One region of the Acidihalobacter prosperus genome, then DNA from elsewhere that is predicted to be linked to it. Evidence: predicted binding sites of a transcription regulator. Region 1 holds the regulator's gene; each other region holds the start of a gene.
What was found. The regulator sigma-54, encoded in region 1, starts transcription at its own class of promoters, with help from an activator protein. The targets are predictions, from matches to a motif close to TGGCANGNTNCNTGCTT.
Positions count from the first base shown of each region.

Region 2: a site for sigma-54 is predicted at 2,025-2,041, ahead of nifV (homocitrate synthase). Genes of this name have one in related genera too.
Region 3: a site for sigma-54 is predicted at 1,311-1,327, ahead of nifH (nitrogenase iron protein). Genes of this name have one in related genera too.
Region 4: a site for sigma-54 is predicted at 3,007-3,023, ahead of flgA (flagellar basal body P-ring formation chaperone FlgA). Genes of this name have one in related genera too.

Region 1 is NZ_JQSG02000003.1:108,647-113,188, forward strand. Features, by position in the region: gene lptC (LPS export ABC transporter periplasmic protein LptC) at 1-6, shown strand, start outside; gene lptA (lipopolysaccharide transport periplasmic protein LptA) at 32-532, shown strand; gene lptB (LPS export ABC transporter ATP-binding protein) at 529-1,254, shown strand; gene THPRO_RS07260 (RNA polymerase factor sigma-54) at 1,320-2,780, shown strand; gene hpf (ribosome hibernation-promoting factor, HPF/YfiA family) at 3,003-3,323, shown strand; gene ptsN (PTS IIA-like nitrogen regulatory protein PtsN) at 3,348-3,812, shown strand; gene hprK (HPr(Ser) kinase/phosphatase) at 3,821-4,542, shown strand, end outside.
Region 2 is NZ_JQSG02000001.1:337,445-341,986, reverse strand. Features, by position in the region: gene modA (molybdate ABC transporter substrate-binding protein) at 1-155, shown strand, start outside; gene modB (molybdate ABC transporter permease subunit) at 181-849, shown strand; gene modC (molybdenum ABC transporter ATP-binding protein) at 846-1,919, shown strand; gene nifV (homocitrate synthase) at 2,073-3,221, shown strand; gene cysE (serine O-acetyltransferase) at 3,231-4,007, shown strand; gene THPRO_RS01640 (hypothetical protein) at 4,009-4,524, shown strand.
Region 3 is NZ_JQSG02000001.1:311,592-316,133, forward strand. Features, by position in the region: gene THPRO_RS01490 (dinitrogenase iron-molybdenum cofactor biosynthesis protein) at 1-606, shown strand, start outside; gene THPRO_RS01495 (Nif11-like leader peptide family natural product precursor) at 776-994, shown strand; gene nifH (nitrogenase iron protein) at 1,380-2,273, shown strand; gene nifD (nitrogenase molybdenum-iron protein alpha chain) at 2,371-3,852, shown strand; gene nifK (nitrogenase molybdenum-iron protein subunit beta) at 3,960-4,542, shown strand, end outside.
Region 4 is NZ_JQSG02000002.1:69,705-74,246, forward strand. Features, by position in the region: gene THPRO_RS04245 (flagellar brake protein) at 1-326, shown strand, start outside; gene THPRO_RS04250 (CheR family methyltransferase) at 365-1,186, shown strand; gene THPRO_RS04255 (flagella synthesis protein FlgN) at 1,200-1,667, opposite strand; gene flgM (flagellar biosynthesis anti-sigma factor FlgM) at 1,712-2,059, opposite strand; gene flgA (flagellar basal body P-ring formation chaperone FlgA) at 2,200-2,886, opposite strand; gene THPRO_RS04270 (chemotaxis protein CheV) at 3,133-4,068, shown strand; gene THPRO_RS04275 (HDOD domain-containing protein) at 4,140-4,542, shown strand, end outside.

The sequences.
Region 1 (4,542 bases):
CCCTGAGCCCCGGCCGAGCGTAGAACGGCGCGTGCCATGGCGCCTGCTGTTTCTAGCCGCGCTGCTGCCGGCCGCTGCCGTGGCCGCGCCGCCGGTGGCACGCGATGCGCCCGTGCATATCAGCGCAGACCGATTTCATTTCGACCAGAAGACCGGTGTCGGCATCTACACCGGGCACGTCCGCGTCACCCAGAACACCCTCACCATCGACGGCGACCGACTGACCGTGGTGGCGCCGCCCAAGGGACCGGTCGAACGCCTGACCATGGACGGCAACCCGGCCACCTTCAGCGACGTCACCCCCAAGGGCAAACCGGTCAAGGGACACGCGGCGCACATGCTCTACCTGCCGGACAGCCGGCAGATACAACTGCAGGGACAGGCCGAACTGAGCCAGGAGCGCAACACCTTCAGCAGCACGCATATCGTCTACGACACGAAAAATGGCGTCGTCACCGCCGGTGCGCCTGGGCATCGCGTCGAGGCCACGCTGGTGCCCGATCAGGGCACGACGGGAAAATCCGCGCCATGAGCGTGCTCGGCGCCAGTGGCCTGACCAAGCGCTATCGCGGACGCGACGTGCTCGGCGGCGTTTCCCTCGAGGTCGGCAGCGGCGAAATCGTCGGCCTGCTCGGCCCCAACGGCGCGGGCAAGACCACCTGCTTCTACATCATCGTCGGTCTGATTCAGCCGGATTCGGGGCGGATACACCTCAACGATCAGGACATCACCCGCTTCCCCATGCACGCCCGCGCACGCATGGGCGTTGGCTATCTGCCGCAGGAAGCCTCGGTTTTCCGCCGCCTCAGCGTCGAAGCCAACATCCGCGCCGTACTCGAACTGCGTGACAATCTCGACCCCAGGGCACAGAATGAAACCCTGGAAAGTCTGTTGGATGAATTGCAGATCGGGCATATCCGCGCCAGTCGCGGCTTCAGCCTCTCGGGCGGTGAGAGACGACGCGTCGAGATTGCGCGCGCGCTGGCCGCCGACCCGGCCTTCATCCTGCTCGACGAACCCTTCGCCGGCGTCGACCCCATTTCGGTACTCGACATCCAGCGGATCGTGCGACACCTGAGCGACCGGGACATTGGCGTCTTGATTACCGATCACAATGTGCGTGAAACCCTCGGCATCTGCCAGCGAGCCTATATCCTGAGCGAGGGTCATGTGCTCGCCGAAGGCGCGCCGGAAGACATCCTGCACAATCAGAAGGCCCGCGAGGTCTATCTGGGGCAGGACTTCCGACTCTAACAACATCCCGTAGACCGATGATGACCATTGCGTTAAACGCGGATTCAAGATAAACATCAGGCGCGATGATCAAGCCATCCATTCAACTCAGGCTGGGGCAATCCCTGGCGATGACTCCCCAGCTGCAGCAGGCGATACGTCTGCTGCAGTACTCGACGCTCGAGCTGCAGACGCACATCCAGGAAGTGCTCGAGACCAACCCCATGCTCGAAATCGACGAGGACGGCGGCCGGGGCGAAGGCGCGGACGGCGAACCGATCAACGGCGAAGCCCGCGAAAGCAGCGCCGAGGACAGTCCGTCGCAGGACACGATTCCGGACGAGCTGCCCGTCGACAGCGCCTGGGACGACATCTACGAACCGCCCTCCGCGGCCGGCTCCGCACCCTCCGAAGGCGACGACCGCGACCCCTATGAGTCGCAGAGCGGAGACGGCGAATCGCTTGCGGACCATCTGCTCTGGCAGGTCCACCTCGCCACCATGAACGAGCAGGACCGCCTGATCGCCATGACCCTGATCGACGCGATCGGCAACGACGGCTATCTTCAGGAAGACCTGGAAAACATCCGCGCCTCGCTCGCGGATCAACTGCAGACCGAACTCGAGATCGAGGACGTCGAAGCCGTACTGCATCTCGTACAACGGCTCGATCCGCCCGGCTGCGGTGCGCGCAACCTGTCCGAGTGCCTTGACATACAGCTCTCGGAGATGCCGAGGGACACCCCCCGGCTGGCATCGGCGCGGCATCTTGTGCAATCGCACATCGACCTGCTCGGCAACCACGATTTCAAGGCACTGATGCGTCACCTGGATCTGGACGAGACCGAGCTGCAGGAAACCATCGCACTGATCCAGTCGCTCAACCCCCGCCCTGGCGCGCAGATCAGCAACAGCCGCCCCGAGTACATCGTCCCCGACGTGACCGTGCGCAAACAGGGGCAGCGCTGGCGCGTGGAGCTCAACTCGGAGGTGGCGCCGCGCCTGCGCGTGAATTCGACCTACGCCTCGATGGTCCGGCGCGCGGACAGCAGCGTGGACAACACCTACATGAAGAATCAGCTGCAGGAGGCCCGCTGGTTCATCAAGAGCCTGCAAAGCCGCAACGAAACCCTGTTGCGCGTCGCCACCGCCATCGTCGAGCAACAGCGAGGCTTTCTGGAATACGGCGAGGAGGCCATGAAACCGCTGGTGCTGCGCGACATCGCCGAACAGGTCGAGATGCACGAATCGACCATCTCCCGCGTCACCACCCAGAAATACATGTATACCCCCCGCGGCATCTTCGAATTCAAGTACTTCTTCTCCAGCCATGTCGGCACGGCCGACGGCGGCGAGTGCTCGGCCGTCGCCATACGCGCGATGATCCGCAAGCTGATCGAGGGCGAACCCGGTGACAAGCCCCTGTCGGACAGCAAGATCGCCGACCTGCTCGGCGAAAAGGGCATCCAGGTGGCGCGCCGCACCGTGGCCAAGTACCGCGAGGGCATGAACATCCCGTCCTCCAGCGATCGCAAGCGCCTCAACTAGACTCAGATTATGGCGACTTCACACGTATCCTCGACCTTGCGCACCGCGAAACACCTGCCGCGGGCCGGCCGGACCAGGGAGCACGGTCGGGTGCGAGCGTCGACATCAGGCGGCGGGGGATGCCGCCCCTGGCCGCGAAAGCGGCCGCGGGATGGCGCCAGCCATGACGGCCCCGCCCCCCACATGGGCACATAAGACATGGCCCTCAACGAGGAGTATCGTATGCAAATCAATCTGTCCGGGCACCATATCGAGCTGACCGACGCCCTGCGCAGCTATGTGAGCGAAAAATTCCAGCGCCTCGAGCGGCATTTCGACAACATGATTGACGTCCACGTGATCCTCTCCGTAGAAAAACTGCGCCAGAAAGCCGAAGCCAGCCTCAATCTCAGCGGCAACCAGCTCTTCGCGGACGCCGTCAGCGAAGACATGTACGCCGCCATCGACGCACTCGTCGACAAGCTCGACCGGCAGGTCATCAAGCACAAGGAAAAAACCAAGGACCACCACAAGGCCGAAGCGACCAAACGCACGGCCACCTGAAAACATCGGGGCGACACCTGAACCATGCAGATAGGCGAACTTCTCACCACCGAGCGCATCCTCAGCGGTGCCGACATCCACAGCAAGAAACGGGCGCTGGAAGCACTGAGCGAGCTGCTGGCCCAAGGCGGGCAGGTTTCCTCGCACGAGGTCTTCGATACCTTGCTCGCGCGCGAACGCCTCGGCAGCACCGGCTTGGGCCATGGGGTGGCGATCCCCCACGGCCGCATGACCGGGCTCAAGGAGACGCAGGCCGCCTTCATCAAACTCAGCGGGGGCATCGATTTCGATGCCCCCGACCAGCAACCCGTCGACCTGCTGTTCGCGTTGCTGGTGCCGGAGGATAGCGCCAGCGAACACCTGGAGACGCTTTCCAGGCTGGCGCAGCTGTTCAGCGACCCGGTCGCCGTGCAACAGCTGCGCACTGCCGATGGCAGCGAAGCCACTCTGGGACTGCTCAGCGACTGGGAAGCCCGGCACGCCGCCTAGGCGACGCCATGGAAGCCAATCTTTCAGCGGCTGCCCTCTACCAAGCGCTCGGCAAGCGCCTGCAGCTCTCCTGGCTGTCGGGACGCGACGGAGGCGTACACCAGCTGTCCGCCGCCGACACGCACTGGGGCGGCGCCACCCTCGTCGGACATCTGAATCTGGTGCACCCGCATTGCGTCCAGGTGCTTGGCAGTCGCGAGTGCGCCTATCTGCGCCAGCTCGACGACGACGCCCGCGAACAGGCCTTGCGGCAGATGTTCAACGGCGAAAGCATTCTGATCGTGATCGGCGGCGGGGAATTCCCGGACGAGCGCATGATCGGGCTGGCCGAGCACGCCGGCATCCCGCTGTTCGCCTCGCCACTGGCCACCCAGGAACTCATCAGCACCCTGCGCTACTACCTGAGCGAGACCCTCGCCGAAACCGCCACCGCACACGGCGTGTTCATGGAGGTACTCGGCACGGGTCTGTTGCTGACCGGCGACAGCAACGTGGGCAAGAGCGAGCTGGCGCTGGAACTGATCACCCGCGGCCACCGACTGGTCGCGGACGACGCCCCCGAATTTGCCCGCATTACCCCCGACACCCTGCAGGGGCGTTGCCCGATGGTGCTGCAGGACATGCTCGAGGTACGCGGCCTCGGCATTCTCAACGTGCGCGCGATGTACGGCGACAATGCGATCAAGCTCAACAAGTACCTGAGGCTGATCATCGACCTGCGCCACCATCA
Region 2 (4,542 bases), on a different contig from region 1:
TGGTGCCGCAATCCTTCTACAAGCCCATCGAACAGCAGGTGGTGCTGCTCAAACGCGCGGCGAACGACCCTACGGCCAAGGCCTTCTACGCCTATCTGAAGAGCCCCAAGGTGGAAAAGATCATTCGCCGCTACGGCTACGAGATCGCCCGCTGAGTTCGTTGGACACCGGAGACACGCCATGGACCTCGAACCGGTCTGGCTGACGCTCGAACTCGCGGGCGTCACCACCGCGATCCTGATGCTCGTCGGCATCCCCCTCGCCTGGTGGCTGGCGCACCGCAGCGGCTGGGTGGGCGCGCTGGTCGGCTCGGTGGTGGCGCTGCCCCTGGTGTTGCCGCCGACCGTGCTGGGCTTCTATCTGCTGGTCGCGCTGGGACCGCACGGCCCGCTCGGCCTGCTCACCGACGCCGCCGGCTTCGGCACGCTCGCCTTCACCTTTCCGGGCCTGGTGGTCGGGTCGGTGATCTACTCGCTGCCCTTCGTGGTGCAACCGGTACAGGCGGCCTTCGAGGCGATCGGGCGACAGCCGCTGGAGGCCGCAGCGACCCTGCGTGCGGCACCGCTGGATCGCTTTTTCACCGTCGCCCTGCCGCTGGCTCGGCCCGGTATCCTCACCGGCGCCACGCTGGGCTTCGCGCACACGGTCGGCGAGTTCGGCGTGGTGCTGATGATCGGCGGCAACATCCCCGGCCAGACCAAGGTGCTTTCGCTCGCGATCTACGATTACGTCGAAAACCTGCAGTACCACGAGGCCAATCTACTGTCCGGAGGCATGCTGGTGTTCTCGCTGCTGGTACTCCTGCTGCTGCGCTTGATCGCGCCGCGGCAGGCGGGGCTGCGTCCGTGAAGGGGCTTTCCTGCGCGCTGCGCCTGCAGCGGGACGGCTTCGGTCTCGACCTCGAACTCGACGCCGCACCCGGCGTCACGGCCCTGTTCGGCCGCTCGGGCTGCGGCAAGAGCACCACCCTGCGCTGCCTCGCCGGGCTCGCGCGCGCGCAGGGACGCGTGCAGCTCGATGGCGAGACCTGGCAGGACGACGCGCGCAGCGTGTTCCTGCCCACCCACCGCCGGCCGCTGGGATTCGTGTTCCAGCAGCCCGAGCTGTTCGCCCACATGACGGTGCGACGCAACCTCGAATTCGGCCTGCGCCGTACCCCGGCGGCACGCCGGCGCGTGGTCTGGGAGCAGGCCATCGCCCTGCTTGGCATCGACGCCCTGCTCAAGCGCGGTGTGGCCCACCTGTCCGGTGGCGAGCGCCAGCGCGTGGCCATCGCCCGCACCCTGCTCACCAGTCCGCGGCTGCTGCTGATGGACGAGCCGCTGTCGGCCCTGGACGTGACCTCCAAGGCCGCCATCCTGCCCTACCTGGAACGCCTCCACCGCGAGCTCGACATCCCGGTGATCTACGTCAGCCACGCGCCCGACGAGGTCGTACGGCTCGCCGACCGCGTCGCGCTGATGCGCGACGGTCGCATCGTCGAGCGCGGCCCGCTCACCGAGCTGCTCGCCGCCGGCCGGCTGCCGCTGGGCGGTCAGCCAGGCGACGCCGGCGTCATCATCGACGGCACGCTCGAAGCCTTCGACGAACGCACCCATCTCGCCACGATCCGGTTTGCAGACGGTACATTCCGGATCGCACTCGACAACACCAGGCCCGGCGCACCGATCCGGCTGCGCATCCACGCCAGCGACGTCAGCATCGCCCTGCACGACCACAGCGGCGAGACCAGCATCCTCAACGTGTTCCCCGCCCGCATCGCCGAGATCGCCGGGGATGGACCTACCCTGAGCGTCCGCCTCGACCTCGGCAGTACCGCGCTGCTCGCCGGCATCACCCGACACTCGCGCGAACACCTGGGCCTGCACGAGGGCCAGCGCGTCCATGCCCAGGTCAAGGCGGTCGCCCTGCTCGACTGAGCGGCGCGCGATGCGTTTGTCGCAGTTCCGACAAAGTTCGGGGCATCGACGTTTTCCACTCCATAAGAAAAACATTAAGCATTTGTAAATTAAATATTTTTAATTGGGCACGCGGTTTGCTTTCCTGCCTGTACAGGCCTTGGAGAGAACGCCATGCAAGCCCAACGAAGCCCGGTGATCGACGACACGACCCTGCGCGACGGCGAACAGTCGGCAGGCGTGGCCTTCTCGCTCGACGAGAAGATCGAGATTGCACGCGCGCTGGTCGAGCTCGGCGTCCCCGAGCTTGAAGTCGGCATTCCGGCGATGGGTGCCGCCGAACGCGAATCGGTCCGCGCCATCGCACAGCTCGCACTCCCGGCGCGGCTGGTACTGTGGAGCCGCATGCGCACCGACGATCTCGCCCTGTGTGCGGATCTCGGCGCGCACATGGTCGATCTGTCGATACCGGTTTCCGACCAGCAGATCCGGCACAAGCTGGGCCGCGACCGCAACTGGGTGCTCGCCTGCATCGGGCGCCACGTCGCCGCGGCGCTGGATCTCGGGCTTGATGTCTGCGTCGGCGCCGAGGACGCCTCACGCGCCGACCCCGATTTCCTCGATCGCGTCGCCGAGGCCGCCCAGCTCGCCGGCGCGCGGCGCATGCGCTTCGCCGACACGGTCGGCATACTCGACCCCTTCGGCGTCTACGAGCGCATCTCCCGCCTGCGTGCCCGCTGCGACCTCGACATCGAGATGCACGCCCACGACGACCTCGGACTCGCCACGGCCAATACGCTGGCCGCCGCGCGCGCCGGGGCCACCCACCTCAACACCACGGTCAATGGCCTTGGCGAACGCGCCGGCAATGCCGCGCTGGAAGAGGTGGTGGCCGGTCTGCGCCATCTCTACGCGATGGAGACGGGCATCGACCTGCAGCGCTTTACCGGGGTCTCGCAGCTCGTGGCGCAGGCCTCCGGCCGCCCGGTCTCCTGGCACAAGAGCCTGGTCGGCGAAGGCGTGTTCGACCACGAGGCCGGCATCCATGTCGACGGCCTGCTCAAGGACCCGCACAACTACCAGGGTATCGATCCCGGCGAGCTGGGCCGCAGCCACCGCTTCGTGCTCGGCAAGCACTCCGGCGTGCATGCCCTGACCCACGCCTACGCGGCACTCGGCATCACCCTCACCCGCGACCAGGCCGAGGCACTGCTGGAGCAGCTGCGCGGCTTTGCCACCCGCGCCAAGCGGGCCCCGCTGCCCGAGGAACTGCTCGGCTTCTACGGCGCACTGGCGCCTCTGCCCACACCCGGCACGCACTAGGAGGACCGCATGACCCTGCATCTGCAGCCGCGCATGAACCCTGTCCGTCCGACGCTGTTCGCGCAATGGCGCGAGGACATCGCCTGCGTGTTCGAGCGCGACCCGGCGGCACGCAGCCGCCTGGAGGTCCTCACCACGTATCCCGGCGTGCATGCGCTGGTCGTGCACCGCCTGGCGCACCGCCTGTGGACCTCCGGCTGGCGGTATCCGGCCCGTCTGCTCGCCTTCGCCTCACGGCTGTGGAGCAATGTCGACATTCATCCCGGCGCACGCATCGGCCGCCGCCTGTTCATCGACCATGGCGCCTGCGTGGTGATCGGCGAAACCGCCGAACTCGGCGACGACGTGACCCTCTACCACGGGGTCACCCTGGGCGGCACCACCTGGAACGCCGGCAAGCGCCACCCGACCCTGGGCAACGGCGTGCTGGTCGGTGCCGGCGCCAAGATACTCGGCCCGATCACGCTGGGCGACGGGGTACGCGTCGGCGCCAACTCCGTGGTCATCGAGGACGTGCCCAGCCAGCGCACGGTGATCGGGATCCCCGGGCGCATCGTGCAGACCGGCCCGCGGCCCGCGGAGGCACACGGCATCGATCTCAACCATCATCTCGTGCCCGATCCGGTCGGCAAGGCGATCGCCTGCCTGATGGCGCGCATCGACACCCTGGAAAACCGCCTCGCCGTGCACGAGGCCGCCCCCGAGACGGACTGCACCGAATGCGAAGCCGAGACCCTGTGCGAAGACCACGCCACGGCGCGTACGCCCACCCGCAAGGCGAGCTGACATGGACCTGCACGACTTCGACGATTCGGAACTCTATTTCGAACATCCGCTAGACCCGGAAGCCCAGGCCCTGATCGAAGCCGCGTCGTCATACTACGGGGAGGCCGCGGCAGAGGCCGAGCGCTGCCTGCTGCGCGCGCATCTGATCGCGCCGCGGCATCTCAGCGTGCTGGTCGCGCTGTATCGCTTCTACTACTACCAGCATCGCTACGACGAGGCCCTGCGGGTCGCCGAGCACGCCCTCGAAACCGCCGGCGCCGCGCTGCACCTGCATGGCGACTGGCGCAGCCTGACCGTCTCCGCGATCGCCGCCGCCGGCGCGCGCTCGATGAACATGCTGCGGTTCTACCTGCTGGCGCTCAAGGGCTCGGGTTTCCTGTGCCTGCGCATGGACCGCCGCGCCGAGGCCGCCGAACGCCTGGGCATGGTGACCGCCTTCGACCCCGGCGACCGTCTCGGCGCGCGCTTCCTGCTGCTCATGGCACAGGGCGTGGACCGGCTGCCCCACACGACTTGACCCACTGAGGACACCCCC
Region 3 (4,542 bases), on a different contig from region 1:
ATCACCGTGACCGACCTCAAGGCCGGTATCGGCAGCCTGGACGGCGAGGAGGACAGCGAGAATACCGACGGCATGGATCGGGGCGGACTGGAGCCGATCAAGCTCGCGGTACGCATTTTGTGGGGCGAAACCAGCGAGGACGATAGCTTGCCCAGGCCGGCGGCCTATGCCGAGGATGATATGCCGGGATCGATCCGCGTGGCGATCGCCTCCAACAGCGGCGCTAATCTGGACGGACATTTCGGTTCCTGTCTGCGCTTTCTGGTTTATCAGGTTTCCGCCGGCGAGATACGCCTGATCGATATCCGTTCGGCTGCGGCGGCCGACCATGCCGACGACAAGAATCTTTTCCGGGTCGATCTGATTCGCGACTGTCAGGTGCTGTATGTCGTTTCCGTGGGCGGGCCGGCGGCCGCCAAGATCGTGCGTGCCGATATTCATCCAATGAAGAAGCTGGAGGGCGGGCCGGCGGAAGACGTGCTGGCCGATCTGCAGCAGGTGATCCGGCATTCGCCGCCGCCTTGGCTCGCCAAGATACTCGGCATTTCGCGCGAAAAACGGTTTCGCCGCTATACCGGCGCCGAGGAAGCGGAAGCTCGGGACTGACGAGCGTCCGTTCATGCGATGTGGCGGGTCTATCAGCCGCCAATCGAGGCGCGGGCGCGAAGTTTGACGATGCCAAACAAGCGACGAGCAACGCGGCGCTGCGGTTTTTTCGGTCGCAGCGGACGAACGGACAGCAGCACGATTCACCCACACCCGCAAGAGGACCATCATGTCGATTCAGGCTATTGCCGCCTTTTCCGCCAAGGCGCGCGCGGACGCCGCGCTGGGTGCCCAGCTCAAGGGCTGCCAGAAGCTCAAGGAAATGTTCGCGCTCGCCCGCGAGCACGGTTTTGAGTTCGACGAGGACACGCTGTATCCGCCGAACGAGCCGCAGTTCACCGCCGATCAGATCTCCGAGCGTCTCGCCAAGGCGCTGTTGCGCGCCTGACCCGTCGTATCCCCGAGGCAGCCGGAGCGGCGATCTTCTCGCCGCTCCGGTTTGCCGTCATCCCTGTTCCCCCCGGTTTTGCCCCGACATCACCCGCGCGCGTCATGGGCGTCCGTCCGCATCGAGTCGATATCCTTATCCTGCGGGCGCGATGCCGGTGGCATGCGCCCGCGCCTGTGGTGCCCCCGTAGCACGTGCGCTTTGTCGCTATCCAGACAACCCGTGTGGGTTTGTGTCGCGTCGCCTACGCAGCTTCGTGTGCGGGCTTGATCAAAAAAACCTTATTAAAACAATTCATTGGGTGTTTTTGCGATCTTGGCACATCGCTTGCTCCATGACGCTGGCGTAAGCACGTTTGGTCAATTTCCCCATAGGAGATAAAGCGATGGTAATGCGTCAGTGCGCAATCTACGGCAAGGGTGGTATCGGCAAGTCGACGACCACGCAGAATCTGGTGGCCGGCCTGGCAGAGATGGGCAAGAAGGTGATGATCGTCGGTTGCGACCCGAAGGCCGACTCGACTCGCCTGATTCTCCACTCCAAGGCCCAGAACACCATCATGGAGCTGGCGGCCGAGGCCGGCAGCGTCGAGGATCTCGAACTCGAAGACGTGCTCAAGAGCGGCTATGCCGAGATCAAGTGCGTCGAGTCCGGCGGTCCGGAGCCGGGCGTTGGCTGCGCCGGCCGCGGCGTGATCACCTCCATCAATTTCCTGGAGGAAGAGGGCGCCTACGAGGAAGACCTGGACTTCGTGTTCTACGACGTGCTGGGCGACGTGGTGTGCGGCGGTTTCGCCATGCCCATCCGCGAGAACAAGGCTCAGGAAATTTATGTCGTGGTGTCCGGCGAGATGATGGCCATGTACGCGGCCAACAACATCTCCAAGGGCATCGTGAAGTACGCCAACTCCGGTGGCGTGCGTCTGGCCGGTCTGATCTGCAACTCCCGCAACACCGACCGTGAAGACGAGCTGATCGAGGCGCTGGCCCGCAAGCTCGGTACCCGCATGATCCACTTCATCCCGCGCGACAACGTCGTGCAGCGCGCCGAGATTCGCCGCATGACCGTCATCGAGTACGACCCGAAGGCGAAGCAGGCCGACGAGTATCGTGCGCTGGCGAAGAAGATCGTGGAGAACACCCAGTTCTGCATCCCCACGCCTTGCACCATGGACGAACTCGAAGAGCTGCTGACCGAGTTCGGCATCATGGACGAGGAGGATCTGAGCATCGTCGGCAAGACCGCTGCCGACGAGGCGGTCGCGGAGGCGACTGCCTGAGCGGCATGAACGAACGCCGGCCCCGCCCGGGGCCGGCGCATCTTGTTCGCGTCGGTCCGCGGATGGGCGGTCGGCGCGGTGCATGGAGATCGAAACGATGACCCTGATCAATCGAGAAGAAACCGAGGCTCTGATCCAGGAGGTGCTCGAAGTCTATCCGGAGAAGGCGCGCAAGGACCGCGCCAAGCACTTGGCGACCAACGACCAGTCGCTGGAGAAGTCCAACAAGTGCATCACTTCCAACCGCAAGTCGCTGCCCGGCGTGATGACGATCCGCGGCTGCGCCTATGCCGGCTCCAAGGGCGTGGTGTGGGGGCCGATCAAGGACATGATCCACATTTCCCACGGCCCGGTGGGCTGCGGCCAGTATTCGCGTGCCGGCCGACGCAACTACTACGTCGGCACCACCGGCGTGAACACCTTCGGCACCATGAACTTCACCTCGGATTTCCAGGAGAAGGACATTGTGTTCGGCGGCGACAAGAAGCTGGCGAAGATGATCGAGGAAATCGATCAGTTGTTTCCGCTGAGCAAAGGCGTGTCGATCCAGTCCGAGTGCCCGATCGGTCTGATCGGCGACGACATCGAGGCGGTGGCCAAGAAGACCTCCAAGGAAATCGAAAAGCCGGTCGTGCCGGTGCGTTGCGAAGGTTTCCGCGGCGTGTCGCAGTCGCTGGGTCACCACATCGCGAACGACTCGATTCGCGACTGGGTGCTGCCCAACCGCGACAACGACAACAGCTTCGAGACGACGCCTTACGACGTGGCGATCATCGGCGACTACAACATCGGCGGCGACGCCTGGTCCTCGCGCATCCTGCTCGAGGAGATGGGTCTGCGCGTGGTGGCCCAGTGGTCCGGCGACGGCACCCTGGCCGAAATCGAGCTGACCCCCAAGGTCAAGCTGAACCTGCTGCACTGCTACCGCTCGATGAACTACATCTCGCGTCACATGGAAGAGAAGTACGGCATTCCATGGGTTGAGTACAACTTCTTCGGCCCGACCAAGATCGCCGAGTCGCTGCGCAAGATCGCCAGCTACTTCGACGACAAGATCAAGGAAGGCGCCGAGCGCGTGATCGAGAAGTATCGCGCCGAGTACGACGCGGTCATCGCCAAGTACCGTCCGCGCCTGGAAGGCAAGCGCGTGATGCTCTACGTCGGCGGCCTGCGTCCGCGTCACGTCATCGGCGCGTACGAGGATCTGGGCATGGAAGTCGTGGGTACCGGCTACGAGTTCGGCCACAACGATGACTACGACCGCACGATCAAGGAAATGGGCAACGCCACGCTGATCTACGACGACGTCACCGGCTACGAGTTCGAGGAATTCGTGAAGAAGGTGAAGCCCGACCTGATCGGTTCCGGCATCAAGGAGAAGTACATCTTCCAGAAGATGGGCATTCCGTTCCGCCAGATGCATTCCTGGGATTACTCGGGTCCGTATCACGGCTACGACGGCTTCGCCATCTTCGCACGGGACATGGACATGACCCTGAACAACCCCTGCTGGGCCTTCGTGAAGACCCCGTGGGCGGCTTCGGAAGATGCCGAGACCGCGCTGGCGGCCAACGCGTAAGACTGCGGGCCGTGCCCGGGACGCGAGTCCCGGGCACGCAACCCGGAACACGATTTTCCCATTGAGCCGTCTGTCCACGGATGAGTGGCGCGGCGAGGAGAACCCCGATGAGCCAAGATGTCGAGAATATACAGCCGTCGTACCCCTTGTTCCGTAATGAGGAATACAAGAAGGTCATCGGCGACAAGCGTGCGAAATACGAAGAGATGCACCCCGCGGAGAAGATTCGCGAGGTCTTCGAATGGACCACCACGAAGGAATATCAGGAACTCAACTTCCAGCGCGAGGCGCTGACCGTCAACCCGGCCAAGGCCTGCCAGCCGCTCGGCGCCGTGCTCTGCGCGCTGGGCTACGAAAAGACCATGCCCTACGTGCACGGTTCGCAGGGTTGCGTGGCCTACTTCCGCACCTATTTCAACCGTCACTTCAAGGAGCCGATCGCCTGCGTGTCCGACTCCATGACGGAAGATGCGGCGGTGTTCGGCGGCCAGAAGAACATGTTCGACGGCCTGGAAAACGCCAAGGCGCTGTATAAGCCCGACATGATCGCGGTCTCCACGACCTGCATGGCCGAGGTGATCGGCGACGACCTCAACGCCTTCATCAACAACTCGAAGAAGGAAGGGCATATTCCACAGGAATATCCCGTCCCCTTCGCGCATACGCCGAGCTTCGTGGGTTCGCATACCA
Region 4 (4,542 bases), on a different contig from region 1:
GCCTCGGTTCGCCCGAAGCCGTCAACCCTCTGGCCGGGCAACTGCGCGACCTCTCGGTGGGCGGCGTATCCGCGATATTGCCGGCCCTCATCCGACAGGGCATTCAACCCGGCACGGTCGTGCCGCAATGCGAAGTCGAGCTGCCCGGCGAAGGCACTATCGTGGCCGACACCGAGATCCGCCACGTGCGCGCCTCTGCCGACAACAGTAATACCCAGGTGGGACTCGCGTTCCGCAACCTGACTGCGGACGCCCAGCGCCAAGTGCAACGCAGCGTCAGCTATCTTGAACGGGAGCAGTTGCGCAAGCAGTTCGACAATGACTGATCTCGACCGTATACGACGGCACAGGGGAAGCTGCGGACATGGCTGAGGAGAAGCTGGGGCAGGCCGAGTACGATACCTTCCGCAAATTCCTCTCGGACGCCTGCGGCATCGTCCTCGGCGACAACAAGCACTACCTCGTGGTCAGCCGTCTCAACCGCATGGCACGCGAGGCTGGCCTGCCTTCCATCAGCGCGTTGCTGGCACGGCTGCCGCATGACCGCGAGCTTGCCCGGCAAGCCGTCGAGGCCATGACGACGAACGAAACCTCCTGGTTTCGCGATCAGCACCCATACAACAGCCTGCGCGATCAGATTCTGCCGGAACTCGCGCGCAAGGGCAGCCCGATCCGCATCTGGTCGGCCGCCTGCTCCTCGGGGCAGGAACCCTATTCGCTAAGCATGACGGTCGACGAAAGCCTGCGCACGCACCCTGGCCTGCCATTGTCCAACGTCCAGATCATCGCAACGGACGTTTCCAAGCAGATACTCGATGAAGCGAAGGTCGGCAGCTACGACAGCTTCAGCATGATGCGGGGGTTGACGGACGACCAGCGACAACGTTACTTCGTGAACAAGGGCGAACGCTGGGAAATCGCCCCGAAGGTTCGCGCACGTGTCAGTTTCCGCGAATACAACCTGATGCAAAGCTACGCGACGCTGGGGCGATTCGACGTGATTTTCTGCCGCAATGTATTGATCTATTTCTCCGCGACCGCGAAGGAAGACATCCTGAGAAGACTGGGGCAAGCCCTGAACCCTGGCGGATACCTGTTCCTTGGCGCCGCAGAAACCGCGAGCAGTGCAAGCGACCTGCTTGAACTCGTGCGTTTCAGCCCGGGAAGCGCGTACCGGCGTCGCTGAGCGGCGCCGCGCCTCAAGCCTTGGCCAGCGGCTGGCCGCCACCAACCCCGGGATCGCCCTTTCGACCGTATGTCGGCGGCTCGACAGGCTCGCCGCGCAACACCCTGATCAGCCGCAACACTTGCCGCTGGCCGCTCTGATTGAGCGCGCCGTTGCGACGATTGAGGGATTCGCAGCGCCCCGTTTCCGCCACCAGCGCCTGCCAGGCCGTCGCAATGGGCGCGGGCGCATTCGCCATGAAAAGCTTCAGGCTTGGCGGATCGCTGGCGCAACCGATACGGACAAGCAACTCCGCACGTCGGGCGCCGAGCCGTTCCAGCGCCTGGACCAGCCCTGCCTTGGTTTCCACCATTTGCAGCAGTGCATCGGCTTGCAACCCCTGCAGCGCCTCGGCCTCGGCCTCAAGCAACGCGCGCAAGCGCTCCATCTCCGAGACTTCCTCGGAGAGCAGCGACAACAACATGGATTCGTCTTTGTTCACGGCACCGCCATCCGTTCGAGGCTGCCCGAGCCGTCACGCATGGATCAGGAGCGCTGCTTGGCCTGCCCTTCGAAACCCAGCAACTTGTCCGCCACCTGGCCCGGGTTGACATGGTACTGACCGCTTTGGATGGCTTGCCGCAGCTCGGCCACGCGTTGCTTGTCGACAACCGGCTGTTGCGCTAATCCAGCCTGCAGCTGCGCCAGCTGCTGGCCGCCACGCGTCAGACTGACCGAATCGCCGGAAGCGGCGGGGGCTCCCGAGGATTGAGCGGCTCCGGCCGACTCCCTCGGCGCGCCCTGCTGCACCGCCGTACGAGATGACGGGCCAGCCGTCTCTCCCGCACCCTTGGTACCGCCTTGCTGCGGGACGTTCTTGAGATCGATGTTCATGCAATCACCCGTTGCCTTTGCCAACACGCATGGCGTCAAACGCCTCGCGTGCGGCAATCGCCTCTGCCGATGCCAGTCTTATCGACCAAGCCTGACGAAACTTTAGCCCTATTCATCCGCCACGACCAGCATGGAAGCCGCTAGCCATCGATTCTGATGCGCCCGGGACCGCTGACCACGCCCTGCACGATCCGCTGCGATTCGCTGTTCCGCACCTTGACCAGCTGGCCACGCGAACCGGAAGCCAGCGCCACCCCCTGGGATGTCACCTCGATCCCGGCTGCGGCGGAGACGATGGTCACGGTCTGTCCTCGGTGCACCAACAGCGGCTGCGCCAGCATCCCCGGCTGTACCACCTGTCCCGCCGACACGCTGCGCGTCAGCATGCGCCCCACCGCCTGCGACTTGGCGGTCAAGTAGCCATAGGCCAGCCCGCTCAGATCGTGCTCCGCCAAGCCCAGCTCCGAGGCGCTCAGTTGAGCGCCTCTGCTCAACGGCCTTGTCGCCACCACCACCGCAAGTCGCGCCGAAATCCGGACAGGCACGTATAGCGTCCATGGATGTGGTCCGTCACAACGTATGCCGACCACGGCGTTGCCGATCATGCGCCCACCACTGGGCTTGAATGCATTGAGCCCCTGCACGCAGGCCGGCAAGGTCAGCCTGCTATCGATCGGCGAGGCCGATACCTGAATCTTGGCACCCGTCAGTGAAAGCTTAGCCTCAGCCAGCGCATAGGATTTGGCTGCCGCCAGTATGCGCGCATGCGGCTCGACCCTGCTCGCAGCCGAAACGGAAACCGCCAGCAGGGACAGCCCTGCACCCAACAGGAACCCGATAAATCGACAGCTTCCCGACACTCGCAGCCCCCTCCGATCCCCAATACGTCATGATTTTGACGAAATACCGCGCGCCCCTCGGACACCGGCACCGATCTGTATACTGTTTAGCAATATGCGGGCCATCGCCCGACAAGAGAGATTCAACGCCAGGTTGCTCATGAGCTTCTAAACTCCTATGGGTTGCTGCCGACAATATCGGTATAAGGACAACTAGCCGAATCAAGGGGCCGTATGACCGACATCCTCACCGCCGTAGACAAACGCACCCGACTCGCGGGACAGAACCGGCTCGAACTCCTGCTGTTCCGACTGGATCGGCAGCAGATATTCGCCATCAACGTCTTCAAGGTCAGGGAAATCATCCCGCTGCCAAAACTCAAGGGCGTGCCGCAGGCTCACCCTTACGTACTCGGGATCGCCAATATTCGTGGCCGCCCGACCTCGATCATCGAGGTCGCCCGCCCCCTGGGGCGACGCGGCGTGGCCGCGGGCGAGGAAAGCTTCGTCATCGTCACCGAGTTCAACCGCAGCGTTCAGGGTTTCCGTGTCGCCTCGGTGGAGCGCATCATCAACATCAGCTGGGAATCCGTGCTGCCGCCACCCAAGGGCAGCCGCTCGGGTCACTACATGACCGCCGTAACCCAATACGAAGACCAGTTGATCGAAATCCTGGACGTCGAGCGCATCCTGGCCGATGTACAGGGCGTCAACACCGACCTCTCGGATGATATCCGCGAAAAGGAAACGGGCAATGACGACACCGCGCCCTCTGTGCTGGTGGCCGACGATTCGTCGGTCGCCCGGCTTCAGGTACGGAGGACACTCGAGCAGCTCGGCATGCAGGTCACGCTCGCCAACGATGGTCGAGAGGCGCTGGACAAGCTTGAAGCCATCGCAGCGTCCGGCGGCACGGAACGCGGGTTCGACATGATCGTGTCCGATATCGAGATGCCGCGCATGGACGGCTACACCCTGTGCAGCCGCATCCGCGCCGACAAGCGGATGGCGGACATGCCCGTCATCCTGCACACATCCCTGAGCGGATCCTTCAATCAGGCCATGGTGGATCGTGTCGGCGCGACGGCCTTTCTGCCGAAATTCCAGCCCAATGAGTTCGCCGAGACCATCCTCAAGGTACTTCACGAACACACCACGCAGGGGAGATAATCACGGCCGGGGGCATATGGCCCCCGCCTGATCCCACACCCGCCACGAGCGCGCCGCCGATTAGCCAATCCATGCCCAATCCGGACGTATCCATCGAACAGCTCAGCCGCCTGGCGCCTCTCAGCCGGCTCAGCGAAGCCGCCCATCAAAACCTGCTGGCGGCGTCGCGCGTCGACACCCTCGACGCCGGCAAGCGCCTGCCTGCACGCAACCGCGAACGATGGGTCAGCTTCGTGCTCGAAGGCAGCATGCAACTGATCCGCGGCGACGATGTAATCGAGACCATCGACCCCGAAGTGGATGCCGCACGGCTGCAGCAGCCGTTGTTTGCCGATGGCGATGATGTGGACTATGCAACCACTCTCAAATCCACCCGACTGCTGAGCATCGCACGTAAGGCTGTGGAAGAGGCCGTCGCGGCCGAAGGCGACGGCGGCGCCTACGATGTCGGCGAGCAAAGCATTTCCACGGTCG